3 regions of the Aestuariirhabdus haliotis genome follow, and region 1 is predicted to be linked to each of the others. Evidence: predicted binding sites of a transcription regulator. Region 1 holds the regulator's gene; each other region holds the start of a gene.
The links. The regulator LexA, encoded in region 1, represses DNA repair genes until DNA is damaged. The targets are predictions, from matches to a motif close to TACTGTNTANNTANACAGTA.
Positions count from the first base shown of each region.

Region 2: MIB40_RS16800 (YebG family protein) is a predicted target of LexA. The motif match lies at 2,372-2,391, and genes of this name have one in related genera.
Region 3: recA (recombinase RecA) is a predicted target of LexA. The motif match lies at 7,149-7,168, and genes of this name have one in related genera.

Region 1 is NZ_JAKSDZ010000003.1:108,340-118,029, forward strand. Features, by position in the region: gene topA (type I DNA topoisomerase) at 1-728, shown strand, start outside; gene MIB40_RS03740 (DUF6586 family protein) at 725-1,174, shown strand; gene MIB40_RS03745 (hypothetical protein) at 1,243-1,473, shown strand; gene lexA (transcriptional repressor LexA) at 1,572-2,168, opposite strand; gene MIB40_RS03755 (TetR/AcrR family transcriptional regulator) at 2,364-2,993, shown strand; gene MIB40_RS03760 (L,D-transpeptidase family protein) at 3,058-3,546, shown strand; gene nagZ (beta-N-acetylhexosaminidase) at 3,580-4,560, shown strand; gene MIB40_RS03770 (mechanosensitive ion channel family protein) at 4,579-5,718, shown strand; gene MIB40_RS03775 (S-methyl-5'-thioinosine phosphorylase) at 5,715-6,458, shown strand; gene MIB40_RS03780 (CsiV family protein) at 6,470-7,444, opposite strand; gene mfd (transcription-repair coupling factor) at 7,441-9,690, opposite strand, start outside.
Region 2 is NZ_JAKSDZ010000047.1:7,571-17,260, forward strand. Features, by position in the region: gene rapA (RNA polymerase-associated protein RapA) at 1-1,905, opposite strand, end outside; gene MIB40_RS16800 (YebG family protein) at 2,067-2,327, opposite strand; gene MIB40_RS16805 (alpha-ketoglutarate-dependent dioxygenase AlkB family protein) at 2,470-3,147, shown strand; gene ccoM (cytochrome c oxidase subunit CcoM) at 3,300-3,410, shown strand; gene MIB40_RS16810 (SDR family oxidoreductase) at 3,759-4,562, shown strand; gene MIB40_RS16815 (BolA family protein) at 4,648-4,950, shown strand; gene MIB40_RS16820 (DsbA family protein) at 4,956-5,573, shown strand; gene MIB40_RS16825 (YbaN family protein) at 5,503-5,970, opposite strand; gene MIB40_RS16830 (acyl-CoA thioesterase) at 6,041-6,493, shown strand; gene MIB40_RS16835 (hypothetical protein) at 6,507-6,962, shown strand; gene MIB40_RS16840 (potassium channel family protein) at 7,021-7,680, shown strand; gene MIB40_RS16845 (O-methyltransferase) at 7,686-8,324, opposite strand; gene MIB40_RS16850 (TIGR04211 family SH3 domain-containing protein) at 8,416-9,102, opposite strand; gene MIB40_RS16855 (YciI family protein) at 9,202-9,501, opposite strand; gene MIB40_RS16860 (septation protein A) at 9,507-9,690, opposite strand, start outside.
Region 3 is NZ_JAKSDZ010000020.1:265-9,734, reverse strand. Features, by position in the region: gene MIB40_RS12160 (toprim domain-containing protein) at 1-930, shown strand, start outside; gene MIB40_RS12155 (DUF5906 domain-containing protein) at 923-2,431, shown strand; gene MIB40_RS12150 (single-stranded DNA-binding protein) at 3,254-3,637, shown strand; gene MIB40_RS12145 (hypothetical protein) at 3,853-4,059, shown strand; gene MIB40_RS12140 (hypothetical protein) at 4,056-4,373, shown strand; gene MIB40_RS12135 (hypothetical protein) at 4,385-4,636, shown strand; gene MIB40_RS12130 (hypothetical protein) at 4,636-5,277, shown strand; gene MIB40_RS12125 (hypothetical protein) at 5,277-5,486, shown strand; gene MIB40_RS12120 (hypothetical protein) at 5,632-6,009, shown strand; gene MIB40_RS12115 (CinA family protein) at 6,553-7,095, shown strand; gene recA (recombinase RecA) at 7,274-8,311, shown strand; gene MIB40_RS12105 (regulatory protein RecX) at 8,317-8,751, shown strand; partial or broken gene MIB40_RS12100 (DMT family transporter) at 8,799-9,470, opposite strand, start outside.

The DNA.
Region 1 (9,690 bases):
GCTGCAAGAACACGGTAAACCTGATTCCGGGTGAAGAAGCCATTGCTCTTGATGATGATGAGGCCGAGGTCAAGGCCTTACGTGCCAAGCATCGCTGTAAGATATGCGGCACCGCTATGGAAAGTTACTTGATTGATGAGTCTCGTAAGTTGCATGTCTGTGGTAATAACCCGGACTGCTCCGGTTATGAAGTGGAGCAGGGGCAGTTCAAGATAAAGGGCTATGAAGGTCCAGTTCTGGATTGTGATAAATGTGGTGCAGAGATGCAGCTCAAGAGTGGTCGCTTTGGTAAATACTTTGGTTGTACCAATAGCGAATGCAAGAATACTCGCAAGTTGCTGAAAAGCGGAGAGGCGGCTCCACCCAAGATGGACCCGATTCCTATGCCGGAATTGAGCTGTCAGAAGGTTGATGATACCTATATCCTTCGCGACGGTGCGGCCGGGTTGTTTCTTGCTGCCAGCCAGTTTCCCAAAAACCGGGAGACCCGAGCACCCCTGGTTGCCGAGCTTGTGCCTCACCAGGCTGCATTGGACCCTAAATACCATTTCTTGCTGGATGCTCCCAGGAAGGATCCTGACGGCAACCCCTCAATCATCCGTTACAGTCGCAAAACCAAGCAACAGTATGTGATGAGTGAAGTTGATAGTAAGGCCTCCGGTTGGAAGGCAATATTCCAGGACGGTACCTGGGTAGAAGAGGGCAAGCCTCGTAAGAAGAAAGCGTGATCGATTATTCGCACATAACCAACCGTTCCCTGCATCAGGTCTGGTTGTTGCTGGGGGAGTGGGCAGAGAGGGGGGCAGATGCTGCTCTCTCTGATGCCTATGCTGAAGCAGTTCTTAGGGGATTGGATTCTGCGTATGGTGCACTTTGTGCCGAGCTCGCCGGGCAGTGCGGCTACAATGCCAAACTTGAAAACATCGATAAAACTCTTTTTGAACTTCGTCGAGCAGGGCTGTATAGCCCAGAGCTCAATGAGCTTCAGCAGCTCTCGATTGATTCAGGCTCCTGGCTGCATTCAATGCTAAATGCAAGAGTGTCTTATTGCACGGGTGGCTTGACGAGGGCTATTGCAGTTTCTGGCGGGGTCGATGTCGATCAGTGCCGACAATGGCACCGTTTGTTGGGTGAGCTTATCAGACGAATGCGTGAAACTTCTGAAGAGTGTTAAAGCGCTACTGTAGTGGTCAGTTAGGGAAAGTGATAGACTAGCCGGCCCTAACGCGAGAGTAGTACGTCATGCCCGCTTCCTATCTTGAAATTGTCGAGCTTCCTTCCGGTGAGATCGTTCTGCAGCGCTCTGACGAAGAGGAACCTCTTGTCACCATTAACTTCTCTGAAGAAGCCAAGCTTTTTCTGCAAGAGGGTCATGTTGAGGTGGCCAAGGCCATGATCAATGCCGGTATTGCTATGGTTGGCAGCATGGCAGAAGGTGCCTCCGAAGTTGAAGCGCCGCGAACCGTTCACTAATATCTTCTGTAATCTGGCACCTCTCTTTCTATAGAGGTGCCAACTCTCACCAAACGCCTTATGCTACCGCCCGCATTCTAAGTGCGATCCAGGCTTTTCTAGCGTCGAATTACACCAACACTTAGCCCTTCAATTTCGAAGTCGTCTTGGCTCAAGTCCACGTTGATGGGTTCGAACTCTTCGTTTTCAGGGAAAAGAGTGACCTTGTTGCGGCTCTTATGGAACCGTTTTACCGTAACCTCATCACCAACCCTGGCCACAACAACCTGTCCGTTACGAACGCTTTGGGTTTTGTGAACCGCAAGCAGATCGCCATCCAGGATGCCAATATCACGCATGCTCTCGCCTTTAACCCGGAGCAGGTAATCGGCATTGGGATTGAAAAACTCGGATTTAACCGGGCAGTGCTCCTCTATGTGCTCAATCGCCAGTATAGGGCTTCCAGCGGCTACCTGACCCACGATAGGAAGGCCGTCCTCTTCCGATTCAGGAATGCGAATGCCTCTGGATGCACCAGCAATGATCTCTATGGCACCCTTTCTGGCTAATGCTTTTAGGTGTTCCTCGGCGGCATTGGGTGAGCGAAATCCAAGTTGTTTGGCGATATCTGCTCGCGTGGGGGGGAAACCTTTTTCATCGATATAAGATTTAATAAATTCCAGAATTTCTGCTTGCCGTGCTGTTAGTTTTTGCATGAGGTTGCCTGTAAGTATGGTTTTTTATACAGCTACTGGAATTATATACAGTTTTTCTCGGTTGGCAAACGCGGCGTATGAACAGCGTCTTATTTAGTCGCTCCAAGCAGGTGAAATTATTGACTTTATATCTAGGCAAACGTATGTTTGAAACGGTCGTACATTCATCAACTCAACTATTAAGAACAATAAAAGATGGCTCAATCCAAAACCGTAGTTCGCATATTGGATGCAGCAGAGCAACTATTTGCCGAGAAGGGATTTGCCGAAACCTCTCTACGTACCATAACCAGTCAGGCAGGGGTTAATCTTGCCGCTGTTAATTATCACTTTGGTTCCAAAAAGGCGCTTATCCAAGCAGTTTTTTCTCGTTTTCTCGATCCCTTTTGTGAGTTGTTGGATGCCGAACTCGAGCGATTGGAAACACAAAGCAACGGCCAGCCTACCGATATAGAAGCCTGCTTAAAGTTACTGGTTGAGACTGCGCTGCGAGTTGAGTCTCGCTCCGAAAATGATCTCTCTGTTTTTATGCGCTTGCTGGGGCTGGCGTTTTCTCAGTCACAAGGGCACCTTCGTCGTTACATGAGAAGCGCCTATTCTGACGTTTTTGTTCGTTATATGAGCTTGTTGACGGCCTCGGTTCCTGGCCTTACCCCTGCAGATCTCTATTGGCGAGTCAATTTTATGCTGGGAAGTCTGGCTTTTACCATGTCCGGTTTCGATGCCATGCAAGCCATCTCTGCTCGTGATTACAATGACAATCCTTCGGTTGCCAGTATTCTTCATCGAATGGTTCCCTTTCTGGCATCAGGCATGCGTCATTAACCCCTTCTACAGTTCCACTTGGTGCTGTTTTTAAGTAGTCTGAAGCGCTGGACTCGAGGGGATTTTGTTGGCCATCTACATTTCTATTGCTCAGCAGCTGTTACGTCATAAATCAGACTCGATGGTGGACTTTACTGTGCCAATTTCAAGCGCCTCCAACGGCGCTGGTCAGTCCCGTGGCAGTGAGCAAACGCCGCTTGGAAAGCACTATATCCGCGCAAAAATTGGTGACGGGTTACCCCTCAACTCGGTCATGGTTGGTCGTCGGCCCACAGGTGAGATCTATTCGCCCGAATTAGCGCAAGCCTTCCCGAACAGGGATTGGATTCTGACCCGGATCCTATGGCTTTGCGGTACTGAACCCGGCGTAAACCGTCTTGGTGATGTCGACTCGATGGCTCGATATATCTACATACATGGCACACCTGATACAGAACCTATGGGTGTTCCCAAATCCCATGGCTGTATTCGCCTGCGTAATCAGGATCTGGTGATGCTGTATGACCGTGTTAGTGTCGGGGAGTCCGTTATTATTTCCAATTCAACATTGTAAAAGGAGAAAGGGTTGATCTGCCCAGGACCATTAATGCTTGACCTTGAAGGCACAAGCCTGACAGAACAAGAGTCTGAACTATTGCAGCGTCCTGCCTGTGGTGGAGTCATTCTTTTTACTCGTAATTTTTCCAGTCGTGCCCAAATTGTCGAGTTAACAGATTCTATTCGAACGATTCAATCTGATTTGCTGATTGCGGTCGATCATGAAGGCGGACGAGTACAACGTTTTCGGGATGGCTTTACCAGAATCCCTGCCATGGGATGCTTTGAGCAGCATTACCTTCGAAACAAGCCTGCAACGCTGCAGCTGGTAGAGGATGTTGGATGGCTGCTAGCAGCCGAGCTCTTGGCCTGCGGTATCGATTTCAGTTTTACTCCGGTGCTGGATCTGGATTTCAAGCGCAGTGACGTGATTGGTGATCGCGCATTTTCGTCAAATCCTGAGCATGTTGCTGATCTGGCTGGTGCTTTGATTCGAGGGATGCACGGCGCTGGAATGGTCAGCACTGGTAAGCATTTTCCGGGTCATGGCTGGGTGGTCGCTGATTCCCACGTGGCAGTTCCCAGGGATGAACGCGATTTTGAAGCTATATTATCGCAAGACCTGAAGCCGTTTATGGCATTGTGTGAACAGGGCCTCGATGCGGTTATGCCAGCCCATGTAATCTACGAAAAGGTCGATGCTTTGCCGGCGGGTTTTTCACCGTACTGGCTTCAAAATGTATTGCGTACCCAGCTTGAATTTGACGGGGTGATCTTTAGTGATGATCTCTCCATGGAGGGTGCGAGTACAGCTGGTAACTATGCCGAAAGGGCGCGCAGTGCCTTAGCCGCCGGCTGCGACATGGTGTTGGTGTGCAACAATCCTGATGGCGCGAGGGAAGTGCTGGAGTTTCTCGAACGTGACGAGGTTGAGCCGAGTCATCGACTGGCTTCTTTACGGGGTAATCTCAGTTCAAAACGGGACGTTGAGCGCCAGCAACGCGTGATTGCTGAGCTAGACAAATTATAGGGAGATGGGTGAATAATTATGAAGGAGTATTTGCAGGGTTTTGGCTCTCTGGTCAAGGAGTGGGATGTATGGACTTACGAAGTGTTTTTGGTGGTCTCCCTGACCCTGATTGCCCAGTACATAGCTACTCTGGTATTACGCCAACTCAGTAAGCAAACCGAGCGCACCCAGAATCGTTGGGACGATGTCATTATCAAGGCTGCAGAAAAGCCGCTATCGTTCCTTATCTGGGTAATTGGTTTCGGTTGGGCGATTGATATTGCCCATAGCGGGTCGGGCGTTCACCTCTTTGATGCTATCGACTCGGTACGGGATGTGCTGGTTGTCTGGCTGTTGGCCTGGTTTCTGGTGCGCCTGGTGCGTGGGGCAGAGGAGGTGCTGGGCAAGGGGGATATCCGAGGTAAGTCCGTCGATGAAACCTCACTTCAGGCGATCAGCAAGCTGCTAAGGGCTTCGATTATCATCACGGCAAGTCTGGTTGCCTTGCAAACTCTGGGTTACAGCATATCCGGCGTATTGGCCTTTGGCGGTATCGGGGGGATAGCGATTGGTTTTGCTGCCAAAGACTTGTTGGCCAACTTTTTTGGTGGATTGACAATTTATCTGGATCGCCCCTTCAAGGTGGGGGACTGGATCCGCTCGCCTGACAAGCAAATCGAAGGCACCGTTGAGTACATCGGCTGGCGTCAAACTCGCATCCGTACCTTCGACAAGCGTCCGCTGTATGTGCCGAATTCCACCTTCACCAGTATTTCGGTTGAGAACCCATCGCGCATGAGCAATCGACGCATCTATGAAACCATTGGCTTGCGTTACGATGATTCCCAGAAAGTTGAAGCCATTATTCGGTTGGTAAAAAACTTTCTGCAACAGCATCCAGCCATCGATACCAATCAAACTCTAATCGTTAACTTCAATAGCTTCGGCCCATCTTCACTCGATTTCTTCGTCTACTGTTTCACCAAGACCACAAACTGGGTTCAGTACCATGAAATCAAGCAGGAAATATTGCTGGGTATTATGTCTATTATCGATCAAGAAAATGCTGAGATAGCTTTTCCAACACGAACGCTTCACGCTCCGGAAATTGAGGCTTTTGTCTCAGCGAATAATGCCCCTGAGCCGTCAACCCGCACGATCAAGGAAGGGTCTTTATGAGCATCACGGCAATTATTGGAGGGTCGGGGCTTTATGAGCTGGAAGGTCTGAATAACCGATCGGAGATAGTATCGATCGATACTCAATGGGGAGAAGCCTCAGCCACCATCGTATACGGTGAACTCAATGGGGCCGAAGTCATGTTTCTGGCCCGTCACGGTATTCCTCATCGTATTCCTCCGCATAAAGTCAATTATCGTGCAAACTTGCAAGCCTTGAAGGATGCCGGGGCCGATAGAATAATTGCAATTAATGCGGTCGGTGGTATTCACACGGAAATGGGTCCCGAAGTATTGGTCGTGCCGGATCAAATCATTGATTACAGTTGGGGGCGTGAGCATACGTTTTTTGCCGAAAATTTGACTGAGGTGGTACACGTTGATTTCAGTCAACCATACAGCGAGTCTCTGAGGCAGCAGTTGTTGTTGGCTGCCAAACGCCTTCGGCTTGATGTTGTCGAACGGGGTGTTTACGGTTGCACCCAGGGACCACGTCTCGAAAGCGCTGCCGAGGTCGATCGACTCGAACGTGACGGTGTCGATATCATCGGTATGACGGCCATGCCGGAAGCTGCGCTTGCCAGAGAATTAGAGATGGAATACGCCACTCTGGCGTTGGTTGTCAACTGGGCTGCCGGTAGAACCGAGCAACCCATTACCATGGATGATATTCATCAGGTCATCGCTAGTGGGATGTCTCAGGTCACTAGCTTATTGAGCGAAACCCTGAAGGCAGGGTAGCCCTGAAACCTCTATTGGGTCGTTTGCGTTGTTGTCTGGGAGGTATCCTGCTGCTCGGCCGTTTCAGCAGAAAGTTCCTCCTCTAACGCCAAGGGGGGCTCGGTGTGTTCAAAGGGGGTGATTTTGACCAACACCCCAATAACCGGCGAATCGAGGTAATGCAGTTCGTTACTGCGCATTCGCCGACTTTCCTGAAGATCGAAACGTCGCAAGGGTTCGTAGCCGTTCTGTGAGCCAGCATTGGCTGGTGTTAACAGGTTAGCTTCATTGCTGATGTAGTCATCCGGAATCTCGCTGGCCAGATTCTGGAAAGGCTCGTATTCAGTCAGTGAAAGCTGTGTGGTGATGTGCAGATAGCGTTTTAGCGAAAAACGTACCGACCCTGTTAGCACAGGCTGGTCGGCATAGCGTTGGCCCCCTTCGATTCGGATCCATGGAGCTTCTGAGGACTCAACCATCGGTTGCCGCCAAGCCTGATGAAACAATACCTGATAATCTCCCGCTTTTTGCAGTCGGGCCGATTTGTCGGTGAGTTGCAGTGATGGTTCAGCTAGCAATACCCAGGCGGATGCTGCATTTGTACTGCCTGATCGGCCGGTATCCTGAGCGGGTATTTGAGTACTGTAGAAAGCTTGCCCGTCTGCGTGTCTCAGCTGGATGAGCGTCGATTCTTGAACCTCGGTTGCCGTTATTTGTTGCTCAGGGGCAGTGTCGGCTTCGGCTTCATATTGCGCATTGTCATGTTCGCTGACAATTACCGGCTCAACGTCCTCAGCGAAGCTTTGCTGCTCAGTGACACTGTTGTCCAGGTACCGTTCTGTCCATTGTTCATCGCTATTGGGATCCTGGTGCTCGAATACGATCAGTTCAACCTGAAACCAGCGGGCTTCATCGGTTTCTGAGGCCATCGTAGGGGCTATTCCCAGCAGGGTCGTAATGGCGATAGCAGGCAGTGAGCAGAGGATCTTGAGAAAAAATGATTTCATGATGCGGTTAATAAGCCCATTAGTTGTTCGGTGCGTTCGAAGCGCTGTTCAATGCTGTCCATATCCAGGCCGTATTTCAGCACAGTGGCGCCTTCAAGGCGATATTTCTGAGGCTGTGATTGGACCAACTTCACGATTGTTAGCGGATCGACCCTTGTCTGGCCGCCAAACTCAATGCGTCCACCTTTGGCCGAGGCCTCTATTTTCTTGATGCCCAGCGCCGCCGCTTGCAGTTTTAACTCGGTAGCTCGGAAAAGGTGTTTGGCGTTATTGGGCAATAACCCAAAGCGATCTATCATCTCTACCTGTAGTTCTCTGAGAGTGCTGTTATCCGTTGCGCTGGCGATGCGTTTGTAGAGAATCAAACGGCCATGAATGTCTCCCACATAATCATCGGGAATCAAAGCGGGTACGCGAAGATTGATTTCTGGCCCCTGGTCTGGCTCTAAGGTTGTGTCCGGTGTTTCTCCTTTGCGGATGGACTCTACGGCGCGTTCCAGCATCTCCATGTAAAGACTAAAACCTACGGTTTCAATTTGCCCACTCTGATCATCCCCGAGGAGCTCTCCGGCACCACGGATTTCCAGATCATGGGTAGCCAGGGTAAAGCCAGCGCCCAGATCCGCGGCGGCTGAAATGGCTTCAAGCCGCTTTTGTGCGTCTTTTGTCAGAGCCTTGGGGTTGGGTGTTAAAAGGTACGCATAAGCCTGGTGGTGAGAACGACCCACACGGCCTCGTAGCTGGTGCAGTTGCGCGAGCCCAAACTTGTCAGCTCGGTCGATAATAATGGTGTTGGCGCTTGGGACGTCGATACCGGTTTCAATAATGGTCGTGCAAACCAGCACATTGAAACGTTTGTGGTAAAAGTCTGACATGACTTGCTCGAGTTCACGCTCGCGCATTTGCCCGTGACCAATACCAATTCTGGCCTCTGGTACCAGCTCAGCCAGTTCGCGGGCGACCCGTTCGATGCTTTTGACTTCGTTGTGCAGGTAGTAAACCTGTCCGCCACGCAGCAGCTCTCGTAATATGGCCTCTTTAGTGACCGAATCGTCTTGCTGGCGGACAAAGGTGTTAACCGATAGACGCCTCGCGGGCGGAGTGGCAATGATCGACAGATCCCGCAAGCTGGCCATCGCCATATTAAGGGTTCGCGGAATCGGTGTTGCTGTCAGGGTCAGTATATCCACTTCGGCCCTGAGGGATTTGAGTCGTTCTTTTTGCCGAACCCCGAAGCGATGCTCTTCGTCGATGATTAGCAGGCCCAGCTGCTTAAACTTCAGTTCCGCCTGTAAAATTTTATGAGTGCCGATAACAATATCGACATTCCCCTCAGCAATCTTTTGTTGGATATCGCTGATCTGCTTCGCACTCTTGAAACGGGACATCACTTCGACATTGACCGGCCAGTCGGCAAAACGGTCGCGAAAGCTCTCATAATGCTGTTGCGCCAACAAGGTCGTCGGTACCAAAATAGCCACCTGGCGGTTGCTTTGTACCGCAAGAAATGCGGCCCGCATCGCGACTTCGGTTTTACCGAAGCCGACATCACCACAGACCAAACGGTCCATAGGGCGTTCGGCGGCCATGTCCTTAATAACCGCAGCGATCGCCGTTTGCTGGTCCGGGGTTTCTTCGAAGGGAAAGTCGGCAGCAAAGCTATGATAGCTACTGTCCGGCTCACTGAAGCGGAACCCTTGCCGTGCTGCCCGCCTTGCGTAGATATCGAGCAGCTCGGCGGCCGCATCCCGGGCTTTTTCGGCGGCTTTACGCTTGGCCTTTTCCCAATGTTCGCTACCCAGTCGGTGGAGTGGGGCAAGGCTTTCTTCCGTACCGCTGTATCGGCTGATCAAGTGCAGGGAAGAGACTGGCACATACAGCTTGGCTTCGTTAGCATAAAGCAGGGTCAGGAATTCCGCTGTCTCGCCCTCTATCTCTATCGTTTGTAGGCCCTGATAACGCCCAACACCATGGTCCAGGTGCACCACCGGTGCTCCCACCTGAAGTTCGGTCAGGTTTCGAACCATAAGTTCGGACTGGTCTTGCTGCTTGTCTCGACGCCTGCGCTGAAGCACCCGCTGTCCGTAGAGCTCATTCTCACCGAGCACCAGTAATCGATGTTCAGGTTGCCAGAAGCCACCTTCTATCGGTGCCACAGTAATACCGAAAGCTTGCTCACCGACCATGAACGCATCGAAGCTATCGTACGCAGTAGGCTGTATTCCAGATTGTGCTAACAACTCAAG
Region 2 (9,690 bases), on a different contig from region 1:
ACGGCTGAATAGGGTGCTACCGGTTGGGCAGGTATCAACAAAGGCGTTGAGCCCCTCATGGTACCAACGGTAGAGACTGTGCTGGGCCGAGTTGGTAAAGACGGGCACGTGCAAGCGAATGGTTTCACTCTGGCCTATGCGATCCAGTCGGCCGATGCGTTGTTCCAACAGATCCGGGTTGTCGGGAAGATCGAACAACACCAGATGGTGAGCAAACTGGAAGTTACGACCTTCGCTGCCGATTTCCGAACAGATCAGAACCTGAGCGCCATAATCTTCTTCGGCGAAATAGGCGGCGGCCCGGTCTCGCTCCATTATGCTCATGCCATCATGAAACACGGCCGAGGGAATACCAGAGCGCACACGCAATGCTTCATCGAGTTCGAGCGCGGTTTCGGCTTGCGAGCAGATCACCAGCACTTTTTTCTTCAAGTGCTTGAGCAGTACCATCAACCAGTCGACCCTGGGATCAAAGCGCCACCAGGCGTCGCTGTCCTGTTCGCTGAATGCTTGCTGATAAGCCCGTTCCGGATAAAGGTGTTCGGCCAGCTGGGAACGTTGCTGTTGGGCAATGCTGTAAAGTTCAGGTAATTCCAGAGGATAGTCCTGGACAACGCGTCCAGGGAAGCCCTGGATCGCCGCGCGGGTATTGCGAAAGAGTACGCGGCTGGTGCCATGACGATCCAGCAATTGGCGAATGAGATGATCACGTGCTTGCTGTCGGGGGCTGCAGGGTTCAGCACCGCTGGCTTTTTCGATGCGCGGCTGATTATCGGCATCGTTCAGCAGTTGGCTGAGTGCTTCCTGCGTTCGGGGTGACAGGGGGGCATCACCCAGCAATTCCTGCACGGCTTCGGCAACAGGCTGATACTGGGCTTCTTCTTCCAGAAATTGAGCAAGGCTTGGGTATCGGTCGGCGTCCAGTAAGCGCAGACGAGCAAAATGACTTTCTTTGCCTAACTGTTCCGGAGTGGCGGTTAGCAGTAATACTGAGGGCGTGCCAGATGCGAGCTGTTCAACCAGTTGATATTCATCGCTTGGGGCAGCTTCCTGCCATTGCAAATGGTGCGCTTCATCAACTACCAGCATATCCCAGCCGGCATCGACTAGCTGTTGTTGCAGAGGACCGGGCTGGGCGGCTAACTGAATGGAACAGAGGACCAATTGCTCGCTTTCGAAGGGATTTTCTTCGCTCAGTTCTTCGCAGCGAGCGCGGTCAAACAGGCTGAAATGAAGGTTAAAGCGGCGCAACATTTCGACCAGCCATTGATGCTGGAGGGTTTCGGGCACCAGAATCAGTACTCGCTTCGCTTCACCGGTCAACAGTTGATGGTAAAGAATCATGCCGGCTTCGATGGTTTTTCCGAGGCCAACTTCGTCGGCCAGCAACACCCGAGGGGCATGCCGGGTAGCGACTTCCCGGGCGATATGCAACTGATGCGGAATCAGTGTGGTACGAGCCCCACATAAACCCAGCAGCGGGGACCTTAGCGTGCGGTTGTAATGATTCAGGGTGCGAAATCGCAGAGCAAACTGATTGAGCTGGTCGACTTGGCCAGCCAGCAAACGTTCTCGGGGTTTATTGAACTGAATAAAGTTGTCGAGGCAGGATTCGGGCAGTTCGCGCGTCTGGCCCTCATCATCCAGTCCGGTATAGGTTACCAGACCGTCCTTGTGAATGACTTCGGCAATCTGCAAGAACCAGCCTTCATGACTTTTGATCTTGTCGCCTTCCGAGAACTCGATGCGATGAAGCGGGTGATTGTGTCGTGCGTAGGTGCGTGTTTCCCCGCAAGAAGGATACAACACTGTGATCAGTCGGTGATCCAGGGTGAGTATGGTGCCCAGCCCAAGGTCATTTTCCGCCTCGCTGATCCACCTTTGCCCGGGAACGAAATCGATCATTTGGCCAACACCCTCCGTAAAAAAAGGCGCTATGGTAATGGAAAGAAAAGGAATAACAAGGGAAATTGTAGCTAAAACTGGAAGGGAGAGGGGGGCAGCACCACCCCTGGGGGAAGGGGGGATCGGAGTGGTGCTGCAAAAGGGTACTAATGGTGCTGTTTTTACTCGGCTTCAGGCTCTTTGCCGATTTCCAGAATCAGCTCGGGGCGCCCCTTTAGGGCCTTGGCAAGAGTCTCTTTGTTGCGGGCGATCAACAGGCCAATTTCCTCGGCCAGGGACTCGTCGATCTGATCAAACTGAGTTTCCAGCAACGAAGTCAGATTCGCGGCCAGTTCCAGCATTTTGTCGTGTTCTTCTGCGGATTTTTTATCGGCGAACATACTTCCGTCCCTATCACATTGCCACATTGGGATAACTGCCATCGTATACCTCGTTTAGCCGTCACAGTTGGGTTATCATTTTTGAGTACTGTATAAAAATACAGTTACCCTGTCCAGTGTTAATATTGAATGCTGAGGTTATCTGCAAAATGATGGTATGTGCTTGGGTTTAATGGAGATGGTTATGAGTGACCAAAAAGAGATACTGGATCTGTTGCAAGACCATAATCCAGCTAGCATGGATGACCCGAAGGGCTTGCAACCCAATCTCCACATGACCCGAATTCCTCTACAAAATGGTGAGCTACACTGGTATCCGTCATTTTTTGAGGGTGACACTGCTGATCGGTTGATGCAGAAATTCAGCAACGGCACTGACTGGAAGCACGATGAGCTGATCATGGGCGGACGGCGAGTGCCTATCCCTCGTTTGCAGGCCTGGTACGGGGAGCAAGGCTATCGTTACTCCGGCTTATGGCTGGAGCCACAACCCTGGTTGTCGGTGCACCTTGAATTGCTGGATGTACTGCAAGCGGTTTTAAAAGAGCGATTTAATTCCGTTTTGATGAATCTCTATCGTGACGGCAACGACAGCGTTGGCTGGCACGCCGATGATGAGCCGGAATTAGGCCGTAACCCCTGCATTGCTTCACTGAGTTTGGGAGCAACGCGCCGTTTTCACCTGCGTCATACCAAGGATAGCCAGCAAAGGCTGTCGTTGGACCTGAGCCATGGTTCCCTGTTAGTGATGTCGGGTGAGACGCAACACCACTGGCGCCACCAGATTGCAAAAACTCGCCGTGATGTGGGGCCTCGAATCAATCTGACGTTTCGCTATGTTTATCCGGGCAAGCATCTGTAGGGAAGAAAGCGCACCTACCACTGCCCAGCAGGCTTTTGCGGGTGGCCTATACTGAACTTGGGCTCAATGCGTGGAAATTGATCAGCGTCAAAACTGTGGCCCAAATCAGGTGATAGCCTGTTCACTAACAGAGATTACAGGGAGTGACACTTATGTTTTTAGATGAGGTAGTGCTTGCCGGTCTGTTGACCGTGGGTCTGATGCTCAGTTTTTTTGTTGGGCTATATTATTTCCTGCGCAAGGATATGGACAAGCACCCGTAAAACCGTCACTGGTCTGACCGAATAAGGCGGAATTGGAAATCCTATGGGTTGTCAGGTTCTCATAGGGTTTCTGGTTCCGCCTTACTTTTTTTTGAGCAATCATTTCGCAATTACTCAATTTGCTGAATGATGACTCTTCATTCAGGCGCAGAGATATCTCCCTTTCTCTGCCACTCGTTGTCCCCGCTCTTCTTTCCCGCATCATTTACCTAAGGCACCTCTGATTTATTCCGCTTGAGCAGTAGCTGCATCTTGTTGCCATCCTATTCATCAAATCAATAGTTGTTGTTTTGATCGCGTGCGTGGCAAACCATATCCATCATATTCAGTCACTATGTGGAATGTTTTATGAGCAAGCGAGTAATGATTACGGGTGCAGGCAGCGGACTAGGCCGAGAGTTGGCTGAGTGTTATGCCCGCAAGGGATATCGGTTGGCATTGACCGATGTTAACGATCAGGGCTGCCAGCAAACGGCAGAGAATGTTGAAAGCCTGGGCGGTACCGCCGCTGTTTTTCACTGCGATGTCCGTCGTATCGATCAACTTCAAGATGTCGCCAGGGTTATTGATGAGCAGTGGGGCGGACTGGATCTGTTGATTAACAACGCAGGTGTCGCCGGTGGCGGCGCGTTTTCGGATCTGGACGATGAAGACTGGGAATGGATGTTGGCCATCAATCTCAAGGGTGTGATTAACGGTTGTCGTATTTTCCTGCCGATGTTGCAACGCAGTGAGGGTCAAATCTGTAATATCGCTTCCATGGCTGGACTGCTCAGTGCTCCGGGTATGAGTCATTATAATGTTGCCAAAGCCGGTGTGGTGGCCTTGTCTGAGAGTATCCAAGCGGAGTTGGCCTCACAGAATGTGGGTGTGAGTGTGGTTTGCCCCTCTTTCTTTCAAACCAACTTGCTCGACTCATACCGCGGCAGTTCAGACGCACTGAAAGATAACGTAGCCAAACTGTTGGCTGGTTCGGCGATCACAGCAACAGAGGTCGCTCAGCGTATCGTGGAAGGTGTTGATGGTGGGCAGTTTATGATACTGCCCCACGATGAAGGCGCCTTGGCCTGGGAGCTGAAGCGCAAGGATCCCGAAGCCCACCGCCAGATGATGGAGCAGTTGTCGGTGAAGATGGTCGAGAAGGGGATGTAACCTTTCACGACTAATGGGGGTGAAGCGGGTAGCCGATATCGTTTATTATTCGGTTACCTGACCTCGACAAAGTGATTACCTCCTTATGAGCATGCTTGAACAAATTCGTCATCAATTGCAATCATCCCTCGAACCCAGTCATTTGGAAGTTGTTAACGAAAGCTATAAACATCGAGTAGAACCTGGGTCAGAAAGTCATTTCAAGGCGGTAGTTGTCACCGACGCCTTTGAAGGGTTGCGTACCATCAAGCGCCACCAGCAAATCTATGCCCTGTTGCAGCAGGAAATGACCCTTATCCACGCGTTGGCATTGCACACCTATACCCCCTCAGAATGGGCTCAACGGGAAGCGGCACCGCAAACACCTAACTGTATGGGTGGAGAATAATGTCTATGCAGTTCAGTTATTTTTTTGATCCCATGTGCTCCTGGTGCTGGGGCTTTGCCCCGATATTTCGCCAGTTTCATGAACAATACGCTGACCAATACCCGGTTCGTATGGTGGTGGGTGGTTTGCGCAGTGAGAGCGAGCCGATGAGTGCTGAGCAGCGCAACTATATTCGAGGTCACTGGCAGCGAGTGAATGAAGCCAGTGGACAACCTTTTGACTTTGAGAACGGCCTGCCATCGGGGTTTGTCTATGATACCGAACCCGCTTGCCGTGCGGCGGTAGTAATGCGCAGTCTCGCCCCGGGCCAATTACTGGCTTTTGTGGAGTCGATTCAGAAGGCGTTTTATCAGCAGGCGCGGGATATCTCTGATTCAGCGGTGCTGGGGGAGTTGGCCCGGGCGGCAGGTGTCGATGAGCAAACATTCCTGGGCTTACTAGACAGCGATGCGCTGCGCGCGGAAACGCGAAAGGATTTTGAGCTGTCCGCGAGCCTTGGCGTGCAAGGGTTTCCTACCCTGGCGTTACAGCTAGACCAGCAATGGGTGGCCATCAGTCAGGGGTTTCTTCCCTGGGATGCGCTTTGTGCGCGGGTTGATGCTGCTCTGGCCCAAGCGCAGTAGGTTCAGCACGGGTTTTCATGCGCAGAAGATAAATGCTGACGCCACTGGCAGTCACCAGCAGCATCAGACGCAAGGGCCAGCTATTCAGAAAACTGACACTGAGTAGGATTGTTCCCCATAACAGACAGAGTGTATAGAAGCGGGCTTTGGCCGGAATTCCCTCTCCATCGAGGTAATAGCTGATGTAGTTACCCAGTTTGGGGTGCTCCAGCAGCCATAGATAAAAACGTTCAGAGCTACGTAAAAAGCAGGCCGCAGCCAGCAATAGAAATGGCGTGGTTGGCAGCACAGGTAGGAAAATGCCAGCAACGCCCAACACGACTGCCAGCCAGCCGCAGACAAAAAGCGTCGCGCGCAGCAGCGGGTTTTTTACAATTGATTGGGAAGCTGGACTCATGGCTCGGTACTATAACCAAATAGGTCCGTTGAATACATGATTGGAGGCTTACAATGACAGGAGATAACTGGTGAATAGTGAAGTAACACAGTACCCGATTGTAATTGAACAGCAGGTGGTATGGGGGGATATGGATGCTTTTCAGCACGTCAACAACAGCGTCTATTTTCGTTACTTTGAAGATGCGCGAATGGCATACTTCGAGCGCGCACAGGTGATGCAGTGGATGAAGGAACACAGCAAGGGCCCTATCCTGGGCTCCACGCAATGCCGTTTTCGCGCACCCCTGACCTATCCTGACCGCATCACGATTGGGGCGCGTATCGAGTCTATGGGGCAGGATCGTTTTGTTATGAAGTACCGGGTGTGGAGTGAAAAGCTCGATTGTCTGGCGGCAGAAGGTGAGGGTGTGATTGTCTATTTTGATTACGAGGTCGGTGCAAAATGCACGATTCCTGATTCGATTCGAGCGATGATTGTCGACGTTGAGCAAAGCGTTGGCCACAGTATTGACCAGGAATAAGGAGCCGCGGCTAATGGATATTCGAACTTGCTATTTAGTAGCCTCCAGTGACGATGCGGATGAGATCATGGCTAATCCGCGTCAGCCGGAGCGCTGGCCTGGCTTTGCCTGCCTGAATCTGGATCTGGAGAAGCTGGTTGACCTGTTGGCGTTGTGTGAAAAGCTGTCACTCGACGAAGCGTTGATCAGTTCCTTTGAGGTGGTCAATAATGCCGGTGAGTACGGCCCCTGGTTAATTCGTTTGCCGACCAGACTGTGTACCATTCTTCGTCACCTTGAAGAGGCTGACCAGCAATCGACCGCAGAACAATGGGCTCAAACCGAAGCGTTCGCACATTCAACCTGGGGCGCTGGCGACCTGCAAAAGGCTTTGCAGCATCTGGGTGCGTTGGCTCGACTGGCAAGCGAGGCTGAGCTCGAGCTGTTATTGCATCAGGGTGTTGAGGGGGAGGCGGTGGCTATCCAGTGATGGGCAGGGCTATACTTTTATCACTTCTGCAATGGCTCAGGGAAGAGAGGCGTTATCTATGTCGCTAAGGGAAGTATTTCCACGTTTTGGCTTCGGTTATATGCTGTTTGGCATGGTGTTGATTATGGTGGTGTCAGCGACGGATCACGAAACCGTTAGTCCAATGCTGGTGCGCCTGTCTGTCAGTCTCCTGTTGATCGCTTCTGTCTATCTATTGAGTCATAACCGTGCCATGTTTTTACGGGTCGGTATCGTACTGGGCCTGCCGACCCTGCTCTCGACCTGGCTGGTAATGGTGCGTCCCTCTTCGCTTTTTCTCTTTATTGATTACCTGACCAGTGCGATTTTTTTCCTGTACGTGGTGTATGCGGTGATTCGAATCATTTTCTCCTCGACAGAGATCACCCGGGATACCCTGATGGGATCGGTGTGTATTTATCTGCTGTTGGGGTTTGTCTGGGCATTTGTGTTTGGGGCGTTGGAAACGATCGCCCCTCAATCGTTTAAGGGGCTGGATGCCGCTGAAATTGGCTCCATGGTGTATTTCAGCTTTGTCACCCTGTCCACTCTGGGCTATGGCGATATCACCCCGATAACCCGCCCCGCTGAATTGTTAGCCGTTTTAGAGGCCATTATTGGGCAGTTTTACCTGGCGATTTTGGTGGCCAGGCTAATGGGGATGTACAAGCCCAAATCGAAGGTGTTTAAAAAGCTGTAGTCAGCTTATCGTTTGCGAACCACGTTTAAGCCATCGCGGACACTCAGAAAGCAGTTTTCCAACAGATCGCTATCGTGAATAAATTGATTCATCTCGTCGATGGCGCGATCTTTCTCATCCTGGGGATCCAATACCTGCCCTTGCCACAGGGCATTATCAATAATGATCAGGCCGCCGCTGTTGACCAGAGGAAGGGTGGCCTTCAGGTAGTTGAAGTAATTACGCTTGTCGGCGTCGATAAACACCAGATCAAAAGAGGGCTGCAGGCTTTCGATGGTATCGAGCGCTTTGCCGAAACGTACTTCAATCTTCTTGCCGTGAGGGCTGCGATCAAAAAAGGATTGGGCAAACTTGATCGCCCTGGGGTTGCTTTCACAGCAGATAATTCTGCCGCCGTCTGGCAAGGCTTCGGCCATTGATAGGGCTGAATACCCGGTAAACATACCGATCTCAAGAATGTTGCGAGCACCACTAATGCGGGTCAGCATATTGAGGGTGCGCCCTACCAGTTTGCCTGATAGCTTGATTGGGTAAGCCATCTCCTGGTTGGTGGCATCAATCAGCTCTTGCAACAGAGCGGGGTCGTCGCTGGTCATGGCGCTGCAATAGCGTTCGATGTCCGGGTGTACTAGATGATCTGGCATATAAGGGATCCGCTGCACCTGTTGTTAAGTAGCAGGTGCTGCACAGAAAGAAAGATAAGCTCGGCGTAATAAAAAAAGTGCTAGTTGGCTATTATGCCCAACCGGAGCTGCGATTTCTTCGGCCTCGCATCAGAGGCGCAATCAAACCGATCAGGATACCGCCAACAATGGTTAATGCCCCGTAGAGATACCACTGCTTGTCGGAGTCGTCGTTAAGTTGGGAGTTCTCGAGTTCCAGCGCGTCGATTCGATTTTTCAGGATAACGTTGCGCTCTACCAGTTCTTTATTTCGCCCCACCAGATTAATAGCCTCGGAGGAGATGCGCTTGATCTCCTTCAGCTCGGCATCCAGCTCTATATTTTTCTGGCTGCTTTGCTTGCTATCGCGGCTGAGTTTGGCACTGGTTTTCTCCAGTTCGCTGAGCCTCTGTTTTAGTCTGCTGTTTTCTTGTGTCAGCTTCTCTACACGCTGTTGCGCTCGGGCAAATTGCTCTCGTGCACCAGGTTCCGTTAACAGGTATTGGGTGCGGATAAAGCCCTCAACGCCATCGGTTGTACGCACCATGCTGAACTCTTCATCCTCTTCCTTGAGAAATTCAACCCGAGTGCCACTTTTCAGGCCTTTATGAATGATCTTGTTGGCGTTGCTGGGGCCGCTGCGCAGGGGGACATACAGGATGTCGGAGATATAACGCGCCTCGGCGTTGACGACAGGGGCGTAGCTGGCAGCGAGCGCCACAGCACTGAGGATAACGGCGTGGAGAGGTAAGCGGCTCATAGTCTCTAGCAATCTATAGATGAGAAAGGTTGATCCTATCGCAGGGAGTTAATGGCCACTAACGAACAGATCACAAAATCCTTTTACACGGGTCCGGTTCTAGGGTAATACTTTCTTGAAGGGTTTAACGGTCACCTGTTGGTAGACTCCTGCTTCGAGGTAGGGGTCTGCGTCGGCCCAGCTCTGGGCATCCGTCAAGGAGGCAAACTCCGCTACGATCAAGCTGCCGGTGAATCCAGCTTCGCCCGGGTCTTCGCTGTCGATTGCCGGATGGGGGCCAGCTATTAATAGTCGGCCTTCGGCTTTCAGGTTTTCAAGGCGGGCAATATGTGCGGGACGGGCACTGAGCCTTTTGCTAAGGCTGTTGTCGATATCCTGGCAAATAATCGCGTAGAACATAGTAGTTATCCTTGTTGGGTGCCGTTATCGGCATTGGCCGGCTCTTCAATATGGCGTGAAAGATAGACGCCCTGCGCAATAATAAATACCAGCGTTAATCCCAGCATGCCAAAGAGTTTGAAATTGACCCAGGCTTCTTCGGACATGGTATAGGCCACGTAAAGATTGATTGCACCGGCGAACAGGAAA
Region 3 (9,470 bases), on a different contig from region 1:
CCTCCATTTAAGCATCAAGGCCCCTGCCCAGTCTGCGGCGGGAATGACCGATTTATCTACGATGCGAGAAAAAACAACCTTACCTGGTATTGCCGAGGCTGTGAAAAGCATGGTGATGCTGTCCAGTTGCTTCAGGATGCCACGGGAAAGGGCTTCATTGAGGTCGTCAGACTGGCGATCGACTGGCTGGGAATGCCGGTTGAATCACGGCCAACGCCCAAACCCATGGCTCTAGGTTCTAGCAAGAAGGCCAAGGCTCTGAGCGACACAGAGCGGGAAATCAGGGCCGCAGACTGGAAGCAGAGAGCGATCCCCATCAAGGGCTCGCCTGGTCAGCGCTATCTGGAGTCGCGTGGTATTTCTTTTTCAGGGCTCTCTGGTATTCCCGATTTAAGTTTTCTGCCAGCTGAAGGCCAGAAGCAAGCCGCAATCCTTGCCTTGTATCGCCATGCCGATGAAGCAATGGCCGTGAAGGGCTATCACCGAATCATTCTGGATGCTCAAGGGCAGGTGCTTATTGGGGACGGTGGCAAGAAAGCCAAATTCAGTATGAAAGCGGCAGGCGGGGAGATAGCAGGGGCAGGGCTTTGGCTGGTCTGGCCGTTCAAGCCTTATGTCGACCTGGTGCGCAGGAAATTAATCATCGCTGAGGGCATCGAGGACGCCCTGAGCTTATCGCTATTTATCGGCAATGGCTGGGCTGTTGTTGCGGGTGGCGGTTCGGTATGGACGCAAATAGCAGTACCTCAATGCATTAAAGAGGTGCTGATTCATCAAGATAACGACCAAGCCGGTAAAGCCTCTGCACAAGCACTGGCTGAGCGTTTGGAAATGGAAAGGCCTGATATGAAGATTCAATTTTATGTGCCCCCCGAGGGCATGAAAGACGCCAACGAGCAATTGCAGAGAGTGGGAGGCGGTTATGCCTGAGACTATATCTGAGACGTTAAGCACGCTGGGTATTGAAGCAAGTGATGGGGAGTTGGTTGTGGAACCGCAAAGTCTCTCTATACCTACTATACCTACTGTTTTTGATGAATCGGCACCTTCTGCCCCGCCTGCCGTTATACCTTCCCCGGATAAATCCACAAAGGGTGAACTGGATGCCTATGGCAACAAAATCTCACCCGAGAATCTGGCGCGCCTGGAGCAAATCAACCACAAGTTCAGCCTGGTTATATCAGGTGGAAAGTCTGCATTCGGAAGGCTTTCACCTTCGGTAATGCTCCCAGATTGCAAGGAGTTTGTTTTTATTAAGAAAGAGGCTTTTGAGATGATTTTGGCAACTGAACCAGACATTAATTTCAACGGAAGAATAATGACTTTATCCCAAGCCTGGATGAAGTGGAGGGGAAGGCGGTTCTATAAGAATGGAATAGGCTTTTTCCCCAACAAAAGCCAGTGCCCCAAAGGGATGCTGAATCTTTTTACAGGTTATTCAGTTCAGCCAGAAGAGGGGGATATATCGCCCTTTCTTGAGCTGGTTGAGGCGATATGTGATGGCGAACCTGATGCGAAAGTGTATCTGCTCAACTGGTTGGCCCATCTATTTCAAAAGCCAGAGGAAAAGCCCACCGTTGCCATTCTGCTCAAATCAGAGATTGAGGGCGTTGGTAAAGGCTCCCTTTTCCGTCCTTTACTCAAGATTCTTGGCTCCTATGCCGCGCAATTAAATGGGCAGGCTCAAGCCTCTGCCCGGTTTAATGCGATTTTGGAAGCTAAACTGCTGGTCTTTTCAGATGAAGTTGACCTGTCTGAAAAGAGCGCTGCCAACGCCCTGAAAGCCGTGATCACTGAACCCTATATGACATTGGAGAGGAAAGGGGTAGATGCGTTCCCGATAAGGAATTACAGCCGCATGGTATTTGCCGGTAATGAAGATCATGCCGTTCACCTTTCTGGCACTGGCAGGCGTTACCTGGTTTTCGACGTGCAAAAAGTATTAGGGGAAGGCTTTTTCACTCAGTACAACCAGTGGCTGGACAATGGAGGGGAGAAAGCGCTTCTGCACTACTTCTTAAACCGGGACATAAGTGCCTTCAATCCTTTCTTTGCCCCTGCCACAAAAGCCGCGATCGACCAAAAACTGCAAAGTATGACATCCGATCCATTGCAGTCATTTTTCTATAACGAGATAGCAAAAGAGCACCCATTCACTGTCGCTGGCTCAGCGGTAAATTCTAAGCGGTTGCTTAGCAAAAATTTGGTTGAGCGTTACATGGAATGGGTAAACAGCCAAAGCCGCTATAAACCAATCTCACTTGCCGCTGCGCGATCTCAGGTCGGGAAAATGATGAAGAGTCTGGGCGTAGTCTCTCAAGGTAGGCATGGTCGCGGGGAGGGAGTTATTTATCAACTACCTGAACCTGAAGTATTAAGGAATAACTTCGCGGAAAAATATCAGGCTGAAGCTGATGAGCTTATGTTTTAACAGAGGTGGCTTAGGTTTTTTATTTTTTTTTGATAAAACCTATACCACCTCTACCAAATTTTCTGGAGGCCTTGCTATACAAGGCTTTCAGGGTGGGTGAGGTTTTTTAAAACCTCTACCATACCTGTACCAACCTGTACCAACCTAAACCACAGCAACTCCTTTCCCGCCTGCCTTTTTTTATTATATTTTCATAGGTGTGTGCAGCGATCAAAAAACAATCAATTGAGCAAAAAAAGACCAAATCAGGCCAAATAACACCTGAACCTAACCCATTTTGCCGCGACCTCTACCACTTCCCCAAAAAACCTCTGCCAATTTTGCAAACCCCTTGCTATTACTGGCTTGTGGCGTGGTATAGGTCTAAAAACATGGCAGGCGGGGAAGGTGATTATGGAGGGCGTTTTTTCCTCTATAGCCCAGTAATCACGGGGCTTTCAGGCAAGGTGGTAGAGGTGGTAGAGGTGTTTTGGCGTTTTTTTAAGACCTCTACCACCCTACAGCCCAGTAACCACGGGGCTTTCAGGCAAAGTGGTAGAGGTCGCATAGGTTTTTCCGTTTTATTTGCTGGAGATCGGGCGAAGTGTAGCTTTGTCTTTTGTTTTTGCCTTACAGAACCCTATTTTGTAGGGGATGTGTCCCGATAGTGTCCCGATAGTGTCCCGACAAAAAAAAGGAGAATCACGCACTCCGCTGAATAAAAACGATCATCACAAAGCAGGGCAGGATTTAAAAAAACACTCTCATCCCGCCTGCCCTGTTTAAATTGACAGGGAAGGGGGAAGAAGCAGGAAGCAAGAACGCAACAATCGGGAGCATGAAATGGCAACACAAATTGCAGTGTATGGAAGGATCGGGGGGGAGATTCGGGAGATCATTACCCGCGCAGACAAATTAATGGCGGTGGGTTCCATGGTTGCGAATCTGCCATGCAGGGCCAGCGATTCGGGGGAGGCCAGCCAGTGGTTCAGTTTTGTAGGCTTTGAGCGCGTCGCCGGGGAGTTGCTGGAGCATCAAAAAGGGGATTTGGTGTCGATACAGGGACAGCTTCAGGTAAACGCCTATATCAATAGAAACGAGGAAACGGTTCAGGAGCTTCAAATACTGGTTGAAAGCGTGGTATCTGCTCGAACCTCTAAACCTGGTCGAAAGCGTCGAACAACACCCAAACCACCCCCCCCAGTCCCAAAATCAGCAGCCGTTTAATGATGATCTGCCAGATTTTTAATGATTTTTTCTGGAAAATTTTTTTAATTATTTGGTGCTTTAATGGACGCTATTAGACTCTAATTAACTCTAGTTTTTTCCTTGAATATTTTGAATCCTTTAAATTGCAATAAGCACTATAAATAAAGGATAAAACGGCTTTTTACCGCTACACTTAAATCAGATTCAACAGATGAAATTGACGGGTCTTTTTTATGAACGGTGTGCCGCATCCTGATTTTGTTAAGCAAATTTTTTTGGATCGTTTAATGGCGAAAAAAGGAAATGTTTCTGCCGCCTGTCGATCTATCAAACTTTGCCGCGCCTCCCCCTATAAATGGGCCAAATCAGACCCTGCGTTTAATAAGGCTTTCATGGCCACGCTGGAAGATGCTCGTATCTCACTAAGGCTATCAGCGTGAATCGAGAAGAAGCCAAAGCCCTGGAAGCTGAAGCCCTTGAGACCTTGAAGGATAATGACCTGCCGCCTGGATACCGGGAGGCTGTGCGAGATGGGCTGGCTGATTTCAAGTGCTATTTCAGGCGGCATCACAAGGAGGGAACGGAAAAAACCGCGATTCTGCTGCGGTCTTACCTGGTGAAATGCCGTCACTTTCATATTAATGCGGCCACAACCCGCAACAAGGCATTCAGCCAACCCCCACGCCCATCACGGCCCCGAATGGATAAACCACCCCCCACGCCTGGTGCGGCAGACCGATTACTAACCTGGTGAATCAAGGAGAGATGACCATGTTCAATACTGCGTTATATAACGCTCTTCAGGCGATTATTGATGACGATGAATACCGGCTTTGGCATCAAGGCAGGGCAAGATACTGGCAGGTGAAGATGCGGATGGCTGATGAGCGTACCAACCGGCCAGAGGATGATGCCTTGCTTGAGATTAACCAGAAGGCGGTTGATCAGGAGGCCCAGGCATTCGTTGAGCGGTCTGAAAAATGGCTGGGTGTTGATGAATGGCAGAGGGCAGGCTAATGGCGGTTAATAGCATTCATAATCCTGAATTGACGAAAAAAGCCGCAGAGGAAGTGGAGGGGCGTGATTTTGGCATCGTTATTTCTCCTGAAGTTCGTGAGCGCTACCTGGAATTGACGCGGCAACTGAAAGAGAAGCGGATTGAGAAGAGTCGGTTCAATGATCGCCTGAGAGAGCTAACGCAGTCTGTCCCGCGTGACCTGCTTGTGAACTTGCGGGATCTCTATGCCCAACGTGAGGCTTTATCTATTCGTCTGGAGCTGTATCCAGATGACAAGGATATTCAGTTGGAAATGTCTGAAAACCAGACCGAGATCAAACGCCTTGAAGCGATTGAAAGAGGCCCAAACCCCAAACGGGTGGCAGATCATCTGCACCTGGTGATTGCGGAATCTCGCAAAATCAATGAGGAGATCACCCGCTTGAAGCGCGAGCTGGTGCTGTCATTAGAGTCAGCTGTGTTGGCCAAACTGGAGGAGGCGAAGGACATTATTCATCTGTATGCCCTGCTCGATACCTGGCGCAAAAATGGCCAACTGGATACAGAGGCGATTATCAAGAAAGTCTGGTCAGAGGGGCGGTATATAATCCTCAAGAAACAGATGATTGATTATCTGACCGCCTCTCTGGAGGGTGAGTGATGCCAAAGGAGCGAATGGGAATAGTGCCAGCCAAAGTGCGAACGCCTAGCCCTGAAGAGCGGGAAAAGCTGAGGACAATGCAGTTTGCTGAAGATGAATTTGGTAATCGCAAAATGTCAGTGGATGCGGACTACAAACGGGAGGTGGAGAAGTTTGGAGAGCGTATTTATGGGGGGGCGGATGATATTTGGATCATTGGGTTTGATTGATGGGGGACCTACCAATTAGGCACAGCCAGCGCCGTTTTTTTCCCACACCATATTGAGCTATTAACTGCGAGACTCTATGCCTAAAAACGTATTCTCCAAAACAAATCAGCCTGTTAGGAAGCGCGGCCCTGGTAGCGATGCTCTTTTGAGGAAAGCGTTAAGGGAATATGCGAAATCCCACAACCTGAGAGACCCACAGACAAAGATCATCACCCAGGTGATAGAGCAAGCCATGGGCGGTGATACTGCTGCCCAGAAGCTGTTGATGGAGCGCCTGGTGCCGCCTAGAAAGGCGGTGATGCCTTCAGTGGAGTTTGACGTGCCGAAAGGGGCTGGGCCTTTAGACTTCGCCACGTCTGTGATGGATGCGGTTAGTGGGGGAAAGATACCGGCTGACGTGGGTTCCAATCTTATTGCGGCAACGGCCAACATGATGAAAATTGCTGAAGTGATGGAGCTGCAACGGCGCATCGAAAAACTGGAGGGTGAGCAATGTCTACCGCCAATCTCTTCAATAGGGTGAAGCGCCTGGAGCGTAAGAACAGAGGCCCTGACGCCTTTGTCTGGTGTGATAACGAGCTGGATATGCTGAAGAAGGCTGAGGCTCACCCTAATGCCCATCTTGTAACCTGGGCCTGGAGTGGGAAGCCTAAACAAGATAGAGAAGCCCCAGATCGACACGCAAATTCTACTGATACCTAGCAGGCTCTCTGGTTATTTTTTGCTCAGTAGTGTTGAGTGCGGTGAGTGCTGGGAATAATTCAGTTATTCAGCCGTTTATTCACACTTTTTGTGGGTTATTTGGTTTTTTTTTAATTTTTTTTTAAATAATCGAAATTAATTTCAAGTGTAGGCTGGTGTGTAGTTTCCTTGCTGGCCAATATCCTCAAACCCATTGATAGCAAGGCCTACAGGGAATTCACATACCAATGCATCATGGGGGTATGGGCACTCTTCGCGTCTTTGACCGCAGCCATAGGGACAAGTCTCTCCCGGTTGTTTTTTGGACGTTGGAATAAGGAATTAACGGGAGCCCGATTCTACGTGATAATAGCGGGCGTGAGAAATGGTCGAGTTAGCACAATCAAGCGAGGACAATATGGATTCCCAGGTTGAGTCGAATGCTGAGCAGATAGAATTACTTGCTCATCAGGTTGGTGTTGCCCTTGAGGCCGGTAAGGATGTACTGGCAACGGCTGAATCTTGTACAGGTGGTGGGATCGCCTGTGCCATTACCGAGATTGCCGGTAGCTCGGTCTGGTTTGATGCCGGTTTTGTGACTTATTCGAATGAGGCTAAACAGCGCATGCTGGGAGTGCAAAGTGCGACGTTGGAACGCTTCGGGGCCGTCAGTGAGGACGTGGTGCTGGAGATGACGTCGGGATCACTGGATCGATCGAACGCCAGTGTTGCCGTCTCGGTCAGTGGGGTTGCCGGGCCGGGGGGAGGTACGGAGGACAAACCGGTTGGTACTGTCTGGATTGCCTGGCAGCGCAAAGGGCAGTCGGGCCAGGCGCGCAAATTTTGTTTTTCCGGTGGGCGCCATGCGGTGCGGCAGCAAACGGTTGTAGCAGCATTAAATGGTGTATTAGCTCGACTGTGTCGCTAAAAGCGACAGGTAAAATGCTCGGGACTAGGCAAGGTCTAAAGACTGTGCTTTAATACTGTTCATCTATACAGTAAAGTGCAGTTCGAGTAGCAATCATTGTTTCAGGGTTCTACAAGCCATCGAACCTAACCAGAACTTATCCCGACCACATGCGGACGAACACGAAGAGGTGCCAGTAATGGATCAAAATAAGCAGAAAGCGTTGAGTGCGGCCCTGGGCCAGATCGAGCGTCAATTCGGTAAAGGCGCGGTTATGCGCATGGGGGATCAGGAGCGGGAAGCGATCCCGGCTATTTCCACGGGGTCCCTGGCGCTGGATATTGCTTTGGGTATTGGTGGTTTACCCAAGGGGCGCATTGTTGAAATATACGGTCCCGAATCTTCTGGTAAAACAACCCTGACTCTACAGGTGATTGCCGAAGCCCAGAAAGCCGGCGCTACCTGTGCTTTCGTCGATGCAGAGCACGCTCTGGATCCTGATTATGCTGGCAAGCTTGGTGTCGAGGTCGATGATCTCTACGTATCTCAGCCTGATACTGGCGAACAAGCGCTGGAAATTACCGACATGCTGGTACGCTCCAATGCTGTTGACGTCATTATTGTGGATTCGGTGGCGGCCCTAACACCCAAAGCCGAAATCGAAGGTGAAATGGGAGATCACCACGTTGGCTTGCAGGCTCGTTTGATGTCTCAGGCGCTGCGTAAGATAACGGGTAACATTAAAAATGCTAATTGCCTGGTTATTTTTATCAACCAGATCCGTATGAAAATCGGAGTTATGTTCGGTAACCCGGAAACCACGACGGGCGGTAACGCGCTCAAGTTTTATTCCTCGGTGCGTCTCGATATTCGCCGTACCGGTGCGGTAAAACAGGGTGAAGAGGTGATTGGTAACGAAACCCGCGTCAAAGTGGTTAAAAATAAAGTATCCCCTCCCTTTAAGCAGGCTGAGTTCCAGATTCTTTATGGCAAGGGCATCTACCACATGGGTGAAGTTATCGATTTGGGTGTCAAGCTGGGTCTTGTCGACAAGGCGGGAGCCTGGTACTCCTACAACGGTGACAAGATTGGCCAAGGCAAAGCGAATGCTGCTCAGTTCCTGCAAGACAATCCTGCCATGGCCAAGGAGATTGAAGATAAAATTCGTATCCATTTCGATATTGCTCCAGTAAAGGTTGTTGAAACGGCAGAGAAAACCGAAAAGGTTGAGGCTTAAAAACCATGAGTGAAAAGAGTGAAATTCGGCGTGCAGCCATGAACCTGCTAGCGCGTCGAGAACACTCACAACAAGAACTCCGGGAAAAACTGCAGCGTCGTTTTCCCCCGGAGTTGATTGAAATTGAAATAGAATTGTTGGCCGAACAAAAACTCCAGAGTGATCAGCGTTTTGTTGATAGCTTCGTTCGTAGCCGTCTTTCCCGTTACCAGGGACCTTCCCGCATCCGCGCAGAGCTGAAACAAAAGGGTATTGAAGAACACCTGTTTGAACAGACATTGTTTGAAAATCCGGTGGATTGGTATGCGCTCTTGGGTGAGCTTAATCAGCGTAAATTTGGTGGCCAGCCTGCGCAGAATCCTGCTGAAAAAGCCCGGCGTTTACGTTTTTTTCAATACCGTGGTTTTAGTTTTGAGCAAATCAATGAAGTGATCAATTAACGCATTGATCTTTTATATCGGTAATAGAAAAGAAAGGTTAAGCAGTTTTAAGTCTGTTTGCCTGACCTTGTTTTCCAATGGCTTGTCAATAGCGGTAGTAGTGCACTGCAAAAAAGCACCAACATACCAATAACAGCAATACCATCTGGAATTTCTGCAAAGAGCCAATAGCCGAATACCAGCGAGTAGATAATGTTCGAGTACTCGACATTGACTATAACATTGGCTTCTCCCAATTTGTACGCGGTGATGCCTATCCATTGTGCTATCGATGAAGTGACCCCGACGGCTAGCAACAAGATGAGCTCGTCCAGTGAAGGCCATGTCCAGTTGGTCAGGCTTGGAATCAAAGCGATCAACCCGACAAAAACAGCCTGGTAAGAGAGCAGGGCGATTTTTGATTGGGTGGCAGCCATTTTACGTACGCTAATGACCGCGATAGCTGCACCTAATGCGCTTCCCAATCCAGTCAGGGTGTAAAGCATGGAAGTATCCGCGAAGCTGGGTCGTACCATGAGCATAACCCCACAGAACCCAACCAATAGTGTGAAAAGCCTGGAGGCGTCTACGGCTTTCGATAATAGAGCTCTGGCAACTACAGCGAAAAATAATACTTTGGCAAAACCCAGTGCCGTTGCATCAGCCAACGGAATATTACTGACCGTTAAAAAATCAAGATAGATAGCGGCAAAGGCGCCTAGTACCCGTGATAGATGCCA